DNA from 2 places in the Mesorhizobium sp. P2_B5 genome. Region 2 is predicted to be linked to the other one. Evidence: predicted binding sites of a transcription regulator. Region 2 holds the regulator's gene; the other holds the start of a gene.
The links. Region 2 encodes LexA, which represses DNA repair genes until DNA is damaged. Its sites were predicted from a motif close to TGTTCNNNNTGTGTTCNG; they were not measured.
Positions count from the first base shown of each region.

Region 1: the regulator LexA is predicted to act here: its motif matches at 4,302-4,319, upstream of AC1D1N_RS08750 (ATP-dependent helicase).

Region 1 covers NZ_JBFUDJ010000002.1:453,049-462,498, reverse strand. The annotation lists gene AC1D1N_RS08760 (ATP-binding cassette domain-containing protein) at 1-527, shown strand, start outside; gene AC1D1N_RS08755 (ABC transporter permease) at 524-1,564, shown strand; gene AC1D1N_RS08750 (ATP-dependent helicase) at 1,586-4,261, opposite strand; gene AC1D1N_RS08745 (glucose/quinate/shikimate family membrane-bound PQQ-dependent dehydrogenase) at 4,779-7,091, shown strand; gene AC1D1N_RS08740 (hypothetical protein) at 7,213-7,530, opposite strand; gene AC1D1N_RS08735 (hypothetical protein) at 7,553-7,693, opposite strand; gene AC1D1N_RS08730 (dienelactone hydrolase family protein) at 7,957-8,868, shown strand; gene AC1D1N_RS08725 (hypothetical protein) at 8,917-9,114, opposite strand; gene AC1D1N_RS08720 (thioesterase family protein) at 9,261-9,450, opposite strand, start outside.
Region 2 covers NZ_JBFUDJ010000003.1:221,217-230,666, forward strand. The annotation lists gene trpC (indole-3-glycerol phosphate synthase TrpC) at 1-148, shown strand, start outside; gene moaC (cyclic pyranopterin monophosphate synthase MoaC) at 151-633, shown strand; gene AC1D1N_RS13750 (molybdopterin molybdotransferase MoeA) at 633-1,838, shown strand; gene lexA (transcriptional repressor LexA) at 1,956-2,708, shown strand; gene AC1D1N_RS13760 (ComEC/Rec2 family competence protein) at 2,715-5,150, opposite strand; gene gltX (glutamate--tRNA ligase) at 5,275-6,699, shown strand; gene gltA (citrate synthase) at 6,881-8,212, shown strand; gene lpxB (lipid-A-disaccharide synthase) at 8,270-9,448, opposite strand; gene AC1D1N_RS13780 (LpxI family protein) at 9,438-9,450, opposite strand, start outside.

The DNA of each region.
Region 1 (9,450 bases), on a different contig from region 2:
TGGCGGTGCAGCAGACCATCGTGCGCAACATCTTCATGGGTCGCGAACTCACTGGCTTCATGGGCTTTCTGAAGGTCAACAAGGAGATCGAGGAGGCGAGCCGGCTGATGCGCGAAATCGGCTTCACCTCGAAGGTGTTCACGCCGCATTCGATCGTTGGCCAGCTCTCGGGCGGCGAACGCCAAGGCGTGGCGATCGCGCGCGCCATCTACAAGCAGGCCGAGCTGATCATCCTCGACGAGCCAACGACGGCGCTGTCGCTGACCGAGACCGCCAAGGTCTTTCACTTCGTGCGCCAGGTGCGGGCAAGCGGCCGCTCGATCCTGTTCATCGGCCACAACATCCACCATGTCTTCGACATTGCCGACCGCTTCGTGGTGTTGGACCGCGGCAAGGTGGCGCTGACCGCCGACCGCACCGAGGTCAACTCGGCCGAGGATCTCATCAATTTCATGGAAGACGTGGCGCACCCCGGCGGATTGGCTGGATTGCACGATGCCGGCGACGCAGGGAGGGCAGTGCGATGAGCAAGACCATGGAACCCGATCTGCAGAGCCCGCTCGGCGGTGAGGCAGCGCGACCTGAGTGGAAACACCCGTCCGATCACTGGCTGCGCGGCTTCGTCATCGATAATCGCGCCGCTCTCGGCACGCTCGCCGTGTTCATCGTCATGATGGCGGTGTTCCTGGTCGCCAACCCGACCGTGTTCACGACCTGGTATCTCTACAGTTCGGTGCTGACGACGCTGCCGGTCGCGCTGTTCGTGGTGGTGCCGCTGGTCTTCGTCGTCACCTGCGGCGAGATCGACCTGTCGTTTCCGGCAACGATGGGCTTTGCCTCCTGGGTGTTTGCGCTGGTGGTGCAGGCCGGCTACGATCCGTTCCTCGGCATTGCGGCAGCAATCGTCACCGGGACGCTGCTCGGCTTCCTCGTCGGATCGCTGGTCGTCTATGGCGGGCTGTCGTCGCTGATCGCCACGCTCGGCATGAACTTTTTGCTGCGCGGCCTGATCCAGATCATCAACGAGGGCAAGTCGACGGCGCTGACCGGACTTGCCGACAGCTGGGCCTACAAGATCTTCTCCAGCCAGGTGTGGGGTGTCCCGGTGCAGATCTTCTGGGCGCTCGCCTTCGTCGTTTTGTCAGCGATGCTCTACAACCGCCACCGCTTCGGCGCGCAGGTCAGGGTGGTCGGCGACAATCCCGACAGCGCCCAACAGATGGGCATCGACGTCAAGCGTGTGCGGGTGAAAGTGTTCGTCTTCGTCGGCATAGGCGCTGCGATCGCCGGCACGTTCTCGGTGATGATCAACTTCACCTGGTGGCCGACGGCCGGAGACGGCTATCTCCTGCCGGTGCTGGCCTCGGTGTTCGTCGGCGGCACGCCGACCTGGGGCGGCATCGGCACGGTTGCGGGCGGCGCCATCGGCGCGGTCACCGTCGCCTTCATCCAGACCGGCGTGGTGGCGGCGGGGCTGAGCGGCTTCTATGTGCAGTTCTTCAACGGGCTGATCATCATCCTGTCGCTACTGGGGCATAAGTGGAACCAGGCGCGGTACAGGTGAGGGGGTAGCCGTTAAGGCAGCTCACACCGCCGCGACGAACCCGTCCAGCACGCGTTTCTGGCCGGCCTTGTCGAAGTCGATGGTCAGCTTGTTGCCTTCGATGGCCGAGATGTTGCCGTTGCCGAATTTCTGGTGGAACACGCGGTCGCCGACGCTGAAGGGCGACGGCGTGTCGGCTACGGATTTGGCGACCAGCTCACCATCGATGGTGCGGCCTTTGACCGAGGTGCGGCCGGCGCCATAGCCGGAGTCGGTCTCGCCATAGCCGATGCGCTCGACCTGGTGGCCGGAGCGCGAGCCCCAGTTGCGGTCGGTCGCCTCGGTGCGGTTGGCCTGCGCGCGCTGCCAGCCCGGCGTCGCATAGGTGTTGGAGAAGGCGCCGGATTTTTCCGCGCCGACATTGTCGAAACGTGAGGCGCCATAGGGGTTCTGGCGGCCGCCACGACCGGAAGCAAAGGAACCGCCGCCATAGGCATTGCCGTAGCCGCCATAGGAGTTGCCGCTTTCGGCGACCTCGACATGGGCGTTCGGCAACTCTTCGAGGAAACGCGACGGGATGGTCGACTGCCACAGGCCGTGGATCTGGCGGTTGGAGACGAACCAGATATGCAGGTTCTTCTTGGCGCGGGTCAGGCCGACATAGGCGAGGCGGCGCTCTTCCTCCAGTCCGGAACGGCCGCCTTCGTCGAGCGCGCGCTGATGCGGGAACAGGCCTTCCTCCCAGCCCGGCAGGAAGACGGTCTCAAATTCGAGGCCTTTGGCCGAATGCAGCGTCATGATGCTGACGGCATCGAGCCCGGCATTCTGCTCGGCATCCATGACCAGCGCCACATGTTCGAGGAAGGAGCGCAGCGACTCGTACTCCTCCATGGAACGAACCAGTTCCTTCAAATTTTCCAGCCGGCCCGGCGCTTCGGCCGAGCGGTCGTTCTTCCACATGTCGGTGTAGCCGCTCTCCTCCAGAATGGTCTCGGCGAGTTCGGTGTGCGGCGTGGTTTCCAGCGCCTTCTGCCAGCGCTCGAAATTGGCCGCGACTTCGCGCAAGGCGGCGCGCGGCTTCGGCTTCAGCTCGTCGCTTTCGGCGAGGTTGCCGGCCGCTTCCAGCATCGGGATGCGCAGTGCACGCGCCGTGTCGTGAATCTGGCGGATGGTGGCTTCGCCGAGGCCACGTTTGGGCACATTGACGATGCGCTCGAAAGCGAGGTCGTCGCCGCCATTGGCGACAACGCGGAAGAAGGCCAGCGCATCGCGGATTTCCATGCGCTCGTAGAAGCGCGGACCGCCGATGACGCGGTAATTGAGGCCGAGCGTGATGAAGCGATCTTCAAAGGCGCGCATCTGGAAGGACGCGCGGACAAGAATGGCCATGTCGTTGAGGTTATGCTTGGCGCGCTGATAGGCCTCGATGGTCTCGCCGACGGCGCGGGCCTCCTCCTCGGAATCCCAGGCTGCGTGGACATGCACCTTCTCGTCGTCCTCGGCGACCTTCTCGGTGAACAATGTCTTGCCGAAGCGACCCTCATTGTGGGCGATGAGGTGCGAGGCGGTGCCGAGAATATGCGCGGTCGAGCGATAGTTGCGCTCCAGCCTGATGATGGTGGCGCCCGGAAAATCCTTGTCGAAGCGCAGGATGTTGTCGACCTCGGCGCCGCGCCAGCCATAGATGGACTGGTCATCGTCGCCGACGCAGCAGATATTCACGGTGGAGCGCTGGGATCCCTCCCCCTTGAGGGGAGGGTGGCCGGGCGAAGCCCGGTCGGGTGGGGTCCTCGCGGCAGTGCTCGACGCCTTGGTGGTGCCTTCTGCGGCGACCCCCTCCGCCCGCTTCGCGGGCACCTCCCCCTCAAGGGGGGAGGATTGCGGCCGCTGCGCCAGGAGCCGCAGCCACATGTACTGCGCTGTGTTGGTGTCCTGGTATTCGTCGACGAGGATGTATTTGAAGCGCCTGTGGTATTCCTTGAGCACGTCGGGATTGGCGCGGAAGATGCGGATCGGATGGCAGAGCAGGTCGCCGAAGTCGCAGGCGTTCAGCGTCTGCAGCCGCTCCTGATAGGCCTTGTAGAGTTCGCGGCCCTTGCCGTTGGCGAAGCTGCGCGCATCGCCTTCGGGAATGTCGGCAGGGCCGAGCCCCTTGTTCTTCCAGCCGTCGATCATCTGCGCGAACTGCTTGGCCGGCCAGCGCTTGTCGTCGAGGCCTTCGGCCTGGATCAGCTGCTTGATTAGCCGCACGACGTCGTCGGTGTCGAGAATGGTGAAGTCGGATTTGAGCCCGGCCAGCTCGGCATGGCGGCGCAACAGCTTGACGCCGATCGAGTGGAAGGTGCCGAGCCACGGCATGCCCTCGACATTGCCTTCACCGATCAGGATGCCGATGCGCTGCTTCATCTCGCGCGCGGCCTTGTTGGTGAAGGTCACGGCCAGGATCTGCGACGGAAAGGCCCGGCCGGTTGCGAGAATGTGGGCGATGCGGGTGGTCAGCACCCGCGTCTTGCCGGTGCCGGCGCCGGCCAGCACCAGGACCGGGCCTTCGGTGGTTTCCACCGCCAGCCGCTGCTCGGGGTTGAGGCCGCTGAGATAATCAGGCGTTTCGTTGCGGCCGCTGCGGGCCGCCATGGCGCGCGCGGCGATCCCCGACGGGGCCGCGGGCCGCGCATTCGGTTCGTCAAAGAAGGGCATGTCTTCCGAAAAGCCGGACATCGCCCCCGAATGTAGTGATTCGGCGGCGAAAGACCAGAAGTGTCTACGTTTTGTTCTGGTTTGGAAGCCAGATTCCCGCGCGCCGTGCGAATATTATCGCCCCAGCGCCCGACAGCCTGTGCAAAACCTTTCGCCCGGCCTACCTGGCTGCTGCCCGCATACGCTCGCCGACCTTGTCGGCGACATAGACGGCATCCCGCGCCGCGCCATGGATCATGGTGGAAGAGGTCGAGTGCTGGAATGAAGGTCGCAGATATAGAGGCCGCCAAGGGCGACCCGATCGCCCAGTGCCGACCGAGATGGTCGCTGCGCATGTCCAGCGCGCGACCGGTCAAAATCTCATGGATGTGCTGCACCGTTAAGCCGTCGCGAAAGGCGGTCAAAGGGACCGCCTTGTTCTCACCCTATGCTGGCAGGCCAAGCTTGACACACGCGGCCTGCGGGAGAAAGCTGACGACAGGGCAGGGACGGCTGCCTGAGAGGCGCCGCAAAGCGTAACAGTCGAAGGAGTATCGTCTTGGCTGTGGTCATCACCTCCCTCATCCTGTTCCTCATCGGCCTGGCACTTGGCGGCGGCGGCGTCCGGCTCGTGATGCTGGGCGGCAGCTGGTATTATGTCATCACCGGGCTCGCCTTCCTGATAACCGCCTGGCTGCTTTTCCGGCGCAAATCGACGGCGCTGTGGCTCTACGCTGCGATCGTGCTCTGCACGCTTGCCTGGGCGGTGTGGGAAATCGGCTTCGACTGGTGGGAACTCGGCCCGCGCGGCGGCGTCATCGTGCTTCTGGCGCTGTGGCTGCTGACGCCGTGGGCAAGGCAGGGCCTCACCGGCCCCGACGCGCGTGCGCCGCTCATCCTGGCGGTGCTCGCATCGCTCGCAGTGGCCGGCTATTCGATGACCGCCGATCCCAAGGACATCGCCGGCGAGCTCAGCGCCGACAAGGTGACGCCGACCGCGGATCTCGGTGGCAATGTGCCTCCGGGCGAGTGGCACTTCTATGGCCGCACGCCCTATGGTCAGCGCTATTCGCCGCTCGACCAGATCACGCCGGACAATGTCGCCAAATTGCAGCCGGCCTGGACCTACCAAACCGGTGACGTCAAGGGTCCGGATGACATCGGCGAAACCACCTATCAGGTAACGCCGCTCAAGGTGGGCGATGCGCTCTACATCTGCACGCCGCACAATTTCGCCATCGCCATCGATGCCGCGACCGGCAAGGAGAAATGGCGCTTCGACCCCAAGATCAAGCTCGACAAGGACCGCCAGCACCAGACCTGCCGTGGCGTGTCCTATTACGCCGATGCCAAGATCGCCGCAGGCCAGCCCTGCGCGACACGCGTCTATCTGCCGACCTCGGACGCGCGGCTGATCGCGCTTGATGCCGCCAATGGCCAGGTCTGCCCGTCGTTTGCCGAAGCCGGCACGCTGAACCTGTTGACCAACATGCCGTACCCGAAGTCGGGCTACTACTATTCGACATCGGCGCCGCTGATATCAGGCGGCAAGATCATCGTCGGCGGCGCGGTCAACGACAATTATTCGACCGAGGAACCGTCCGGCGTCATCCGCGCCTTCGATGTCGACACCGGCGCGCTTGTATGGAACTGGGATTCCGGTAATCCGGACCAGACGACACCGCTAGCGGCGGGCCAGACCTACACCCACAACTCACCCAACATGTGGTCGACACCGAGCGCCGACGAGAAGCTCGGCCTTCTCTACGTGCCGCTCGGCAACCAGACGCCGGACCAGCTCGGCGCGGGGCGCAGCGCCAATGTCGAGAAGTTCTCTTCCTCGATCACCGCGCTCGATCTTGCCACCGGACAATTGCGCTGGGTGCGCCAGACCGTGCATCACGACCTCTGGGACATGGACGTGCCGGCGCAGCCGACGCTGATCGACATCACCACGGCTGCCGGCCTGGTGCCGGCGCTGGTCGGGCCAACCAAACAGGGCGACCTCTATGTGCTCGACAGGCGCAGCGGCGAACCGATAATCCCGGTCAAGGAAGTGCCGGCGCCAGGCGGCGCCGTCGAGGGTGATCACACCTCGCCGACGCAGCCGGTTTCGGATCTGTCCTTTAACCCGAAGCCGCTGACCGGCGCCGACATGTGGGGCATCACCATGTTCGACCAGCTGGCCTGCCGGATCGAATTCCAGGGCTTGCGCTATGAGGGCCGCTATACACCGCCTTCCGTGCAGGGGGCGCTGATCTATCCCGGCAATTTCGGCACCTTCAATTGGGGCGGCGTCGCCGTCGACCCGGTGCGGCAGGTGATGTTCGGCATGCCGACCTATCTCGCCTTCAAATCGCAGCTCATTCCGCGCGACCAGGTGCCACCGCCGGATGAAGGTCGCGGCAGCGAACAGGGGCTCAACCGCAATGAAGGCGCGCCATATGCAGTGGTGATGGGGCCGTTCCTGTCGCCACTCGGCGTGCCATGCCAGGCGCCGCCATGGGGCTATGTCGCAGGCGCCGATCTCAGAACCGGCAAGATCGCCTACAAGCACCGCAACGGCACCGTCTACGACATGACACCGCTGCCGCTGCCGCTGAAGGTCGGCGTGCCCGGCATTGGCGGACCGATGATCACTGCCGGCGGCGTTGCCTTCCTGGGTGCGGCCGTCGACGACTATCTGCGCGCCTATGATGTGACGTCGGGCAACCAGCTCTGGCAGGCCAGGCTGCCGGCCGGCGGGCAATCGACGCCGATGACCTACACCGTCGCCGACGGCCGCCAGTTCGTCGTCATCGTCGCCGGCGGCCATGGCTCGGTCGGCACCAAGCCGGGCGATTATGTGATGGCGTATACGCTACCGAAGTAGCCTTCGCTCAAAGTCCCAGATGGCCCTTCAGGCTAGGCACTGAGTCCAGCATTTTATTGGTCAGCTGCGGTCCCGCCGCGGCTTCGGCCTGCTGGATCAGCGTGGTGCCGGCCTTCTGGATCTACGCCATGTCGAGGCCGGAGGCTTTGAGTGCGGCGACACCGTTGATCAGCGCACCGGTCTTTTCACCGAGCACGCCGCCAAGCGCGCCTTGCAGTGACGACAGCAAACCGCCGCCGCTGCTGGTGCCGGCAGCCGTGACGTCGTATTTCTGGGCCAGCGCATCGGCGCCGGGGATCTTGGCGAAGAAGCTGGAGATGCTGGTGCCTTCGGCTTCATGCTCGAGCACCGAAAAAATGGTGCGGACGACTTTTTCGGTCACCGCCGAATCGAGGCCGGCTTTCTGCGAGACGATGGTCACGATGCTCTGGGCGTCCATAGTATTTCCCCTCGGCTGTCAGTCAGCGGGTTTTCGAACGGCGCCGGTCGACCCGGACCTTCACCATCCGCTTGGCTGCTTCCGACGCGGCGGAGCGCAGGGCCAGCAAGGCGGTTGAGGCAACCACGAGCGCGCTTAAAAGGATCGGAGTGGACAAGGTCATGGCGTTGTTCCTTCTCGTGTGGCTGCCGCAACGAGCGAAGCCACAATCAACTTCCCCTGATATTGTGGCGGCACCATCAACATTCTCTGAAATGACCAAAATGTGATGGCCGCGCGGTTGTCGACGCTGTCTCGTGCCAACCGGCGGCCTAGTGGCGAAACCGTCACTCACCCGTGACTGGACCGTGCGAGCTTGCACCCTATCTTGACCCGCAAGGTCATCCCGGAGTGACCGTGAGGTCATCTCCTAGCGAGGAGCACGCCATGACGAAAGCCGCCGCCGAAGCCACCAAGCCTGCCATCACGACTCCTGCCATTAGCCAGGCGATGATCGATGCCTATGACGAATACACGCATCTGACGCTCGACCGCCGCCGCTTCATGGAACAGCTGACCAGGCTCGCCGGATCGGGCGCCGCAGCCGCCGCGATCGCGCCGCTGCTGGCCGCGAATTCGGCGCAGGCGGCAATCGTCGCCGACAATGATCCGCGGGTGAAGGCTGAGGATATCACCTATCCCGGCAGCAGCGGCGAGATGAAGGGCTATCTGGTCAAGCCGGCGAACCAGTCGGGCAAGCTCGGCACGGTCATCGTGGTGCATGAGAACAGGGGCCTCAATCCGCATATCAAGGATGTGGCGCGTCGGGTGGCGCTTGAAGGTTTCGTGGCGCTGGCGCCGGATTTCCTGTCGCCGCTCGGCGGTACGCCCGCTGATGAAGACAAGGCGCGCGACATGTTCACCAAGCTCGACGCCAAGCAAGTAGCTGCTGACGGTGTGGCGACCATCGCCTATCTCAAGGCCGAGAAGGACGGCAACGGCAAGGTCGGCGCCGTCGGCTTCTGCTGGGGCGGCGGCGCGGTCAACGGTTTGGCCGTCAACGCGCCGGATCTCGCGGCCGGCGTCGCCTATTACGGCATGCAGCCGAAGGCCGAGGATGCGGCTAAGATCAAGGCGGCGCTGTTGCTGCACTATGCCGGGCTCGACGAGCGCATCGACGCCGGCATCGATGCCTACAAGAAGGCGCTCGACGCGGCGCATGTCGAATACACCGTCTATGTGTATGACGGCGTCAACCATGCCTTCAACAACGACACATCGGCCGCGCGCTACGACAAGAACGCAGCTGATCTGGCCTGGGGCAGGACGATCGCTTTCCTGAAGGAGAAGCTGGCTTAGTAGACCGGTCAACGCCCGGCGGGGCAATGAGGGCAGTGCAGGCCGACGTCAGGCGTGGCCGCGTTTCATACGCGCCTGCTTCAGGATGGCGCGCCAGCGAATCATGTCGAACGGGATCGGTTCGTTGCTGTTGGCGATGTGGAAGATCTCGTTGTTGACGTTCTTCAACGAGCGCCAGAAATCATAGTCGGTGATGCGCGGATCGGCAGCCAGCCTGTCCGCTTCGACCTTGATGTCGGTTTTCATGCACGTTCCTCGAACCGCCTGTGCCCCGCCGCCCGCATCGCAACTCGGATCGACCCGTTCTCAAACGGTCCGCTGAGTCGTTCAATGGCTCAAATGGTTTGTTAACGTTAAAAGCTCGGTAAGGTTAACGCGGGCACGGAAGCGCTTCAAGCGGTCTTGCGGCGAATACCGATCGAACGGCCGGCGCGCTCGGGCATCGGCAGCGCCGAATGGGCGGCGCGCATGGCTTCCACCTTGGCCTGCACGTCGGCGGGGAAGGGCGCGACCTTCGGCCCGGACATGTCGACATGCAGCGACAGGGTTTCGGAGGTGGCGGCGAGCCAGCCGTCGACATGG
Region 2 (9,450 bases):
CGGCATTTTCACCCACGACGACTGCCTCAGGATGCAAAAGGCCGCCATCGAAACCTTCCTTGTCGGCGAGAGCCTGATGCGGCAACAGGATGTGGCGGCGGCAACGCGCCTGCTTCTGACGGGCAAGACGCCGGCAGAGGCCGTCTGAGGATGCCAGCGGCCCTCACCCATCTCGGCGCCAAGGGCGAGGCCAACATGGTCGATGTCGGCGACAAGGCGGAGACGACGCGCACGGCAGTCGCCGAGGGCTTTGTCTCGATGCGGCCTGAAACCCTGAAGATGATCCTCGACGGCGACGCCAAGAAGGGCGACGTGCTGGGCACAGCGCGCATCGCCGGCATCATGGCAGCCAAGAAGACGCATGAGCTGATCCCGCTCTGCCATCCTCTGCTGTTGACCAAGGTGTCGGTCGACATCGAGCCGGACGCGGCGCTGCCCGGCCTCAGGGTCACCGCGCTCGCCCGCGTCACCGGCAAGACCGGGGTCGAAATGGAAGCGCTGACCGCGGCCTCGGTGGCATGCCTGACTATCTACGACATGGCCAAGGCGGCCGATCGCGCCATGGTGATTTCCGGCATAAGGCTGGTGGAGAAGACCGGCGGCAAGTCCGGCGACTACAAGGCGGGCGCCTGATGGCGCTGGTTCCGGTGGCCGAGGCGCTGGAGCGCCTGCTGGAAGGCGCTGCGGCGCTGCCGGGTGAAAGCATCGCCCTGGCGGATGCGGCCGGCCGGGTGCTGGCGGAACCTGTCGTGGCGCTGCGCACCCAGCCGCCCTTCAACGCGTCCGCCATGGACGGCTATGCCGCGCGGGCACAGGATGTGGCATCCGCCCCGGCGCGGCTTTCGGTGATCGGCATGGCGCCCGCAGGACGCGGCTTTGACGGCACGGTCGGCAAGGCTGAGGCCGTGCGCATCTTCACGGGCGCGCCGCTGCCTGAAGGCGTCGACACCATCGTCATCCAGGAGAATGTCCGCGACCTTGGCAATGGCCATATCGAGGTCACCGAGCCGACCGCAAAAGACCGTAACATCCGCCGCCGTGGTCTGGATTTTGCACAAGGCGACGTCCTGCTGGAAAAAGGCCGCGAGCTCGATCCGGCAGCACTCTCGCTGGCGGCATCGGCCAATCACCCGACCCTGAACGTGGTGCAACGGCCGCTGGTGGCCATCATCGCAACCGGCGACGAGTTGCTGCCGCCGGGCAGTGCGCTTGGCCCCGACCAGATCATCTCGTCCAACGCCTATGGCGTCGCGGCAGCCGCGCAGTCGGTCGGCGCGCGCGCGCTCGATCTCGGTATCGCGGCCGACCGCAAGGAAGCGATCGCAGCACTGGTGAAAAAGGCTGTCGCGGCAAAGGCGGACGTCATCGTCACGCTCGGCGGCGCTTCGGTCGGCGACCACGACCTCGTGCATGACGTGCTGACCGGCGAAGGCATGAAGCTCGATTTCTGGAAGCTCGCAATGCGCCCGGGCAAGCCGCTGATGTTCGGGCGTCTCGGCGACATCAGGTGCATCGGCCTGCCCGGTAATCCCGTGGCGAGCCTGGTCTGTTCGCAGCTGTTTTTGAAGCCGCTTTTGGCGCAGCTCGGCGGCCGCACGTACCGGCAGGACATCCGCCCGGCGCAGCTTGGCGCCGCGATGCCGGCCAATGATCTGAGGCAAGACTATGTGCGCGCCGTGGTGAGCGAAGAAACCGGCGCACGGGTGGCGACGCCGTTCGGCATCCAGGATTCCTCGATGCTGAGAATGCTGGCCGACGCAAACGGCTTGATCGTGCGCGAGCCCTTCGCTCCGGCCGCCGCCGCGGGTGCCGCCTGCAGCGTCCTGATGTTACGCTGAACAAAACGTCAACACATTCATTAAACTTTAAAAGGTTGCGGAACACAACTGGAACAGATAGTGTTTGTTCTGGGTTTGTTTTTTCCGATTCTGGTTTCAGAACCCGTGGGAGCCGCGATGCTGACGCGCAAACAACATGAACTTCTGATGTTCATCCATGAACGCCTGAAGGAGAGCGGAATCCCGCCGTCTTTCGACGAGATGAAGGAGGCGCTCGACCTCGCGTCCAAGTCCGGCATTCACCGCCTGATCACGGCGCTTGAGGAGCGCGGCTTCATTCGCCGGCTGCCGAACAGGGCGCGTGCACTGGAAGTGCTGCGGCTGCCCGACTCGATCGCACCCGGCCTCAATGCGGCGAAGAAGTTCTCGCCGAGCATCATCCAGGGCAGCCTCGGTCAAGGCGGTCAGGGGCAAGGCGGTCTCGGCCGCCAGATCAAGCCGGCCTCCTCGTCTCGTTCGATGTCGGCCGGCAATGACGACGCCGTTTCTGCGGTGTCGATCCCGGTGATGGGCCGCATCGCCGCCGGTGTGCCGATCGACGCCATCCAGCACCAGACGCATTCGATCTCGGTGCCGCCGGACATGATCATGGGCGGCGAACACTACGCACTTGAGGTCAAGGGTGACTCGATGATTGAGGCCGGCATTTTCGACGGCGACACGGTCATCATCCGCAATGCCGATACGGCGAGCCCTGGCGAGATCGTGGTGGCGCTGGTCGATGAAGAGGAAGCGACGTTGAAGCGCTTCCGCCGCAAGGGCGCCTCGATCGCGCTGGAAGCCGCCAACCCGGCCTACGAAACCCGCATCTTCGGGCCGGACAGGGTCAAGGTGCAGGGCAAGCTGGTCGGCCTGATCCGGCGCTACTGAGGCGGCTTACTTTTCGCGCTGCTGGTAAGGCGGCAGACCGCGTGCTTCGCGTGAGAAGCGGCGTTGCTCGTGCCAGGGACGATAGGGTTTGTCGACGGCGAAACGGATCATTGGCGCTGTCGCGGCCGATTGTGGGTCGAAGAAGACGGCGGCACTGCCATCGCGGGCAAGTTGCTTCTTGGTCACGACCAGCACCAGCGGGTCGCGGCACGGATTGTAGGCAGTGGCGTCGTCGATGACGATCAGGCTCGCGAAAGCGCAGGCTGGCCGCGCTGTGTTGCGGTCTTTTGCCAGCGCGATGATGGCTCCGGTCAGGTGCCGGGCAATGCAGAGATTGCCTGTGCAATAGAAAGGCGAGCCTGGCGGCAGGTCGAGCGGGTCTAGATCGAACCGCGTGTCCGTTGCCTCGAAAATCTCAGGCGGGATTATGGTTTCGGCCCTCAGCGCGCGTTTCCAGTTGTCTGTGGTGAATTCGTTGGAGCGTTCGCGATTGAGGGCGAGCTCGCCGCCTCCGATCGGCACGGCCACCAGGTGCGCATCCTCGGAGATGAGCACATCGGGCGTGCGCACCTGTGGCACAGTCAACAGGCCGGCCAGCGCAAAAGGCACGGCCGCCAGCCTCAGCCAGGTGGTGGCCATGGTGGCGATGACGAGCGCGACCGCCACCAGCAGCACCGAGCGGATAGAGATCAGGCCGACGGCATCGACCGGCGAACGTTCGGAAATCCAGGCGCAGATGGCGATCATCGCCGCCAGGCCCTTGCCCATCAAATAAAGGAACGGTCCATCGGCGCCGAACGGCATGGCCAGCGCGCTGAGCACGGCGAAGGGCATGACGATCAACGACACAATCGGCATCACGGCCAGATTTGCGAGCAGGCTGAGTGGCGACACGCGCTGAAAATGCCAGATGGCAAACAGCAAAGTGGCGCTGCCCGCGATGATCGATGTCATGGCGAGGCCGCCCATGGCCAGCAGGAATTTTCGCGACAGAAAGCCGACGAACGAGCGCCTTGCGGGCGGCGTTCTCACCTTGTCGGCGCGGTAGTCGGCCCAGCCGGCATAGGCGCCGACAAGGGCGGCGGTGGCGGCAAACGACATCTGGAAACTCGGGCCGACAACCTCATGCGGCGACACCAGGATGACGGCGATGGCCGAGATCGCCAGATTGCGCATGGTCAGCGCTGCGCGATCAAACAGCACCGCGACAAGCATGACCGCCAGCATAATGAAGCTGCGCTCGGCGGCAACCACGATGCCTGAAATGACGAGATAGGCGGCGATGGAAACAAGCGCCGCGGCGGCGGCATATTTCTTGACAGGCCGGCGCGAGGAGAAATCGGGAAACAGCGCGAAGGCGCCGCGCAACAATGCCATGATGGTGCCGGCGACCAGCGCCATGTGCAGGCCGGAAATGGAGATGATGTGGTAGATGCCAGTGCGCCGCATAGCCTCGTTGACCTCGTCCGGAATGCCGGCGCGAACGCCGACAATGAGCGCCGCGGCAATCTCGCCTTCGGCGCCGCCGATCTTGCCCCTGATATGGTCGGCAATGTTTTCGCGCGCATTCTCGATTGCCGAAGAGAGCCGTGCGGTCAGCGGCGGCGGGCCCTGCGAAGCAATGGTTTTCGGATTGCCGAGAAAGAAGCCGCTGCCGCCGATCCCGGCGAAATAGCTGTCGAAGGAGAAATCGTAGCTCTCCGGTCGCACCGGACCCGTCGGCGGCAACAGTCTGGCATAGCCGGTGATGAGGGAGCCGGCGGTCATATCGGCCGGAATCCCACGCGCCGAGAGCCTGACCCGCTCCGGCGCGTAGTGCAGCTTTGGGTGAGCGGTGGAAACAATGTCGAGCGTCAGCCTGACGCGGCCGTTTTCCATCTCCTCAAGGCTGACGACGCGTCCGGTCAGCCGTGTCTGGATCTCGGAGCCCAGCATTTGCGTTCCGGCGCGCCAGGTCTCGACCTTGGCGGCGACCACCCCAAGCGCGCACAGCATCGCGGCCACGCAGAGCAGATGCGTCTTCGGCCAGGACCGCGCGACGGCTGCGCAACAGGCCATGAGCAGCACAATCGCGATTGGTTGGGCAAAGCCCGGCTCGCTGGCCAGCGAGAAATAAATGATGACGCCGGCCGCCAGGAAAACCGGCACCAGCAGGAAAGCGACGCCGCGGTCGAGTTCGGTGCCGGCAGCCACGGCAACGCTGCGACGGATTGCTGGCCATGTCGAACGGCGCAGCAGCCTACGCAAACGGATGGCGGATCCGGGCACGGCGACCGGCACCGACGCAGTGTCATCCGGAGACAAAGGCCGGAGGCCAGGCCGCGTCTCGGGCAGCGCGACGGGCATCGGCTCGGCATAGGGACTGTCGGCAAACAGGGAGCGTTCGTTGACGCTTGTCGCAGCGCCCTCGCCTTGATCCTCGCCCCGGCCACGTCCAGCCATCGGGTCTGCCCCTTGCGCCCCAGACCCCCTATGCTACATGAACGCGCAAAGCGCGAAAGTCCGCGCGATCACGCCCCCCGTTTTCTAGCCTTGCCCGAGAATTGCAATGTCCAACAAAATTGCCATGTCCAACAGGGTGGTCACCCGTTTTGCCCCCTCGCCCACCGGCTACCTGCATATCGGTGGCGCGCGCACGGCGCTGTTCAACTGGCTGTATGCCAAGCACACCGACGGCACGATGCTGCTGCGCATCGAGGACACCGACCGCGAGCGTTCCACGGAAGCGGCAACCCAGGCCATTCTCGATGGGTTGACCTGGCTCGGCCTGTCCTGGGACGGCGAGGCCGTCTCGCAGTTCGAGCGTGCGCCGCGCCACCGCGAGGTGGCGGAGGAGTTGGTGCGCCTGGGCAAGGCCTATTACGCCTACGAAACACCGGCCGAGCTCGAGGCGATGCGCGAGGCGGCGCGCGCCAAGAGCCTGCCGCCGCGCTATAATGGTGCGTGGCGCGACCGCGACCCCTCCGAGGCGCCCGCCGGAGTCAAAGGCGCCATCCGCATCAAGGCGCCGACCGAGGGCGAGACCGTGGTGCATGACCGCGTGCAGGGCGAGGTGCGCTTCCCCAACAAGGATCTCGACGATTTCATTATCCTGCGCTCGGATGGTGTCCCGACCTACATGCATGCCGTCGTCGTCGATGACCACGACATGGGCGTCACCCACATCATTCGTGGCGACGACCATCTGACCAACGCCGCGCGACAAACGGTAATCTACAACGCCATGGGCTGGGAGGTGCCGTCCATGTCGCACATCCCGCTGATCCATGGCGCCGACGGCGCCAAGCTGTCGAAGCGGCATGGCGCGCTCGGCGTCGAGGCCTACCGCGCCATGGGTTATCTGCCCGAGGCGCTGCTCAATTATCTCGCCCGCCTCGGCTGGAGCCATGGCGACGACGAGGTGATGTCGATCAAGGACATGATCTCATGGTTCGACATCGGCGACGTCAACAAGGGTGCGGCGCGCTTCGACTTCGCCAAGCTCGACGCGCTGAACGGCGTGCACATGCGCAAGATGGATGACAAGGCGCTGCTCGACATCTTCGTCGCCACTCTACCCTATCTCGAAGGCGGCCCGGCGCTCGCCGCCCGCCTCGACGACACCAGGAAGGCGCAGCTGCTGGCCGCGCTGCCTGGCCTGAAGGAGCGCGCCAAGACACTGGTCGAGCTGGCCGACGGCGCCGGCTTCCTGTTCGTCGAGCGGCCGCTGCCGATCGACGAGAAGGCGGCAGCCCTGCTTAATGCCGACGCGCGGGCGATCCTGCGTGGCGCACACGCGGCATTGCAGACAGTTTCTGGCGAGTGGACGGCCGCTGCGGCGGAAGCCGCGGTGCGCGAGTTCGCGACGGCTGGCGGCCACAAGCTCGGCGCCGTGGCCCAGCCACTGAGAGCAGCCCTTACCGGCCGCAGCACCTCGCCCGGCGTTTTCGACGTGCTTGCCGTGCTCGGCCGTGAGGAAAGCTTGGCGCGGATTGCGGATCAAATCGATTAGGAGCGAACTGGCCCAAGAAGATTGGCATTGAAAGGCGCGTTTCGCAGTGCAACATTAGGCCCTGGCCCAATCTGGCACGCACCTCCTAAAATGCGGTGGCGAGTTCGCGCATTCCGGTGATTTCGACGTGTCGTTAGCAGGAATTGCCTTGCCGGCATGAGGAACATGAAGGAGTTTGAGAATGAGCGAAGCTGCGACAAAACTGGAAACCGGCAGCAAGACGACGCACCCGTCGACTGCCACGCTTGAACTGGCCGGCAAGACGCACGAATTCAAGGTGCGAAGCGGCTCGGTCGGGCCTGACGTCATCGACATCGGTGCGCTCTACAACACCACCGGCGCCTTTACCTACGACCCTGGCTTCACCTCGACGGCGAGCTGCGAGTCGGCGATCACCTTCATCGACGGCGATGCCGGCATCCTGCTGCACCGCGGCTATCCGATCGACCAGCTGGCCGAGCATGGCGACTTCCTCGAAGTCTGCTACCTGCTGCTCTACGGTGAACTGCCGACCAAGGCGCAGAAGGACGATTTCGACTACCGGGTGACGCGCCACACCATGGTGCATGAGCAGATGTCGCGCTTCTTCACCGGCTTCCGCCGCGACGCGCACCCAATGGCTGTGATGTGCGGCGTGGTCGGCGCGCTGTCGGCCTTCTATCACGACTCCACCGACATTTCGGACCCGTATCAGCGCATGGTCGCCTCGATGCGGCTGATCGCCAAGATGCCGACGATCGCGGCCATGGCCTACAAATACCATATCGGCCAGCCCTTCATTTACCCGAAGAACGAGCTGAACTTCGCCGCCAACTTCCTGCATATGTGCTTTGCCGTGCCGTGCGAGGAATACAAGATCAACCCGGTGCTGGCGCGCGCCATGGAGCGTATCTTCATCCTGCATGCCGACCACGAGCAGAACGCCTCGACCTCGACGGTGCGTCTTGCCGGCTCGTCTGGCGCCAATCCGTTCGCCTGCATCGCCGCCGGCATCGCGTGCCTGTGGGGCCCTGCGCATGGCGGCGCCAACGAGGCCGCGCTCAACATGCTGGGCGAGATCGGCCATGTCGACCACATCCCGGAATTCATCGCCCGCGCCAAGGACAAGAACGATCCGTTCCGGCTGATGGGCTTTGGCCACCGCGTCTACAAGAACTACGATCCTCGCGCGAAAATCATGCAGAAGACGGCGCATGAAGTGCTGGGCGAGCTCGGCATCAAGGACGATCCGCTGCTCGACATCGCCATGGAGCTGGAAAAGATCGCGCTGACCGATTCCTACTTCATCGAGAAGAAGCTCTATCCGAACGTCGACTTCTATTCCGGCATCACGCTGAAGGCGCTGGGCTTCCCCACCACCATGTTCACCGTGCTGTTCGCGGTCGCCCGCACCGTCGGCTGGATCGCGCAGTGGAAGGAAATGATCGAGGATCCGCACCAGAAGATCGGCCGCCCGCGCCAGCTCTACACCGGCGCGCCGGAACGCGACTACGTGCCGATCGCAAAGCGGTAATCGAAGCCGCATGCGGCTTCGCCATGACACTGCAAAAAGCGCCCGCAAGGGCGCTTTTTAGTTGGAGTGACGAAGCTTGATGTGGCGAAGAACGACTTCCGCCGCGATATCGCCGGAGGGCTTGTCAGTGGCCATGCGCCTGGCAACCTCGGCAAAACCGTCCTTTTGCCAGGTGCGGTAGGCAGTGTCTGAAAACAGAGCCTCGAGCTGCCGCGCCAGATAGCGCGGCCGCACATATTGGTTGTAGTGCTCCGGCACGATCGCCTGGTCGGCGATCAGATTGGGCAATGCGGCGCTCCACACCGTGACCAGCCCCTGGACCATGCGCATCACCGGATCGAGCCGGTAGCATGAGATCATCGGCACACCAGACAGCACCAGTTCGAGCGATACCGTTCCCGAAGCAATCAGCGCCGCATCGGCCTTGCCGAAGGCCTGCCATTTGCGCTCGGCATCGAGGATGATCTCAGGCTTCTCATCCCAGCGTGCGACCGATGTTTTGACCAGGTCGGCGACATGCGGCACCGTGGGCAACAGCAGGCGCAAGCGGTGTCCGCGCGCGCGCAGCGCCGAGATCGTCTGGCCGAAGGGATCGATAAGCCGGCTTACCTCGCCGCGCCGCGATCCGGGCAGCACAAGCAATGTCTTGACGCGGTCCCCTGAGAGATCGCGCGGCTGGCCTTGCGCCCTTGCCGCGCTGAGCACACCCGGATCATGCGTGAGGCGGTGTCCGACATAGGTGCCGGGCGGGCCGCCGAGCCGGCTGAGCTCCTTCACCTCGAAAGGAAGGATGCACAGTATGTGATCGACATAGGGCTTCATCGCCACCGCCCTGCCCGGCCGCCATGCCCAGACACTCGGGCAGACATAATGGACGATCGGGATGGAAGGATCGGCAGCGCGGACCTTTTTGGCCACGCGCAAAGAGAAGTCAGGGCTGTCGATGGTGACGAGACAGTCAGGTTTCTCAGCAGCGACCGCACTTGCCGTCTGGCCGATGCGCCGCATCAGGCGCGGCAGGTCGCGTAGAATGGCGCTGAGCCCCATCAGCGCGATCTCGGCCCCGTCGAACAGCGGCACCAGCCCGAGCGCCTGCAGATGCCGCCCGCCAATGCCGACCAGCCTGATATCGCGCCCAGTCATGCGCTTTAGCGACTGCACGATGTCGGCGCCCAACAAGTCACCGGACTCTTCGCCGGCGACGATGGCGATTTTCAGCGGTCTCTCAGTTGCCATGG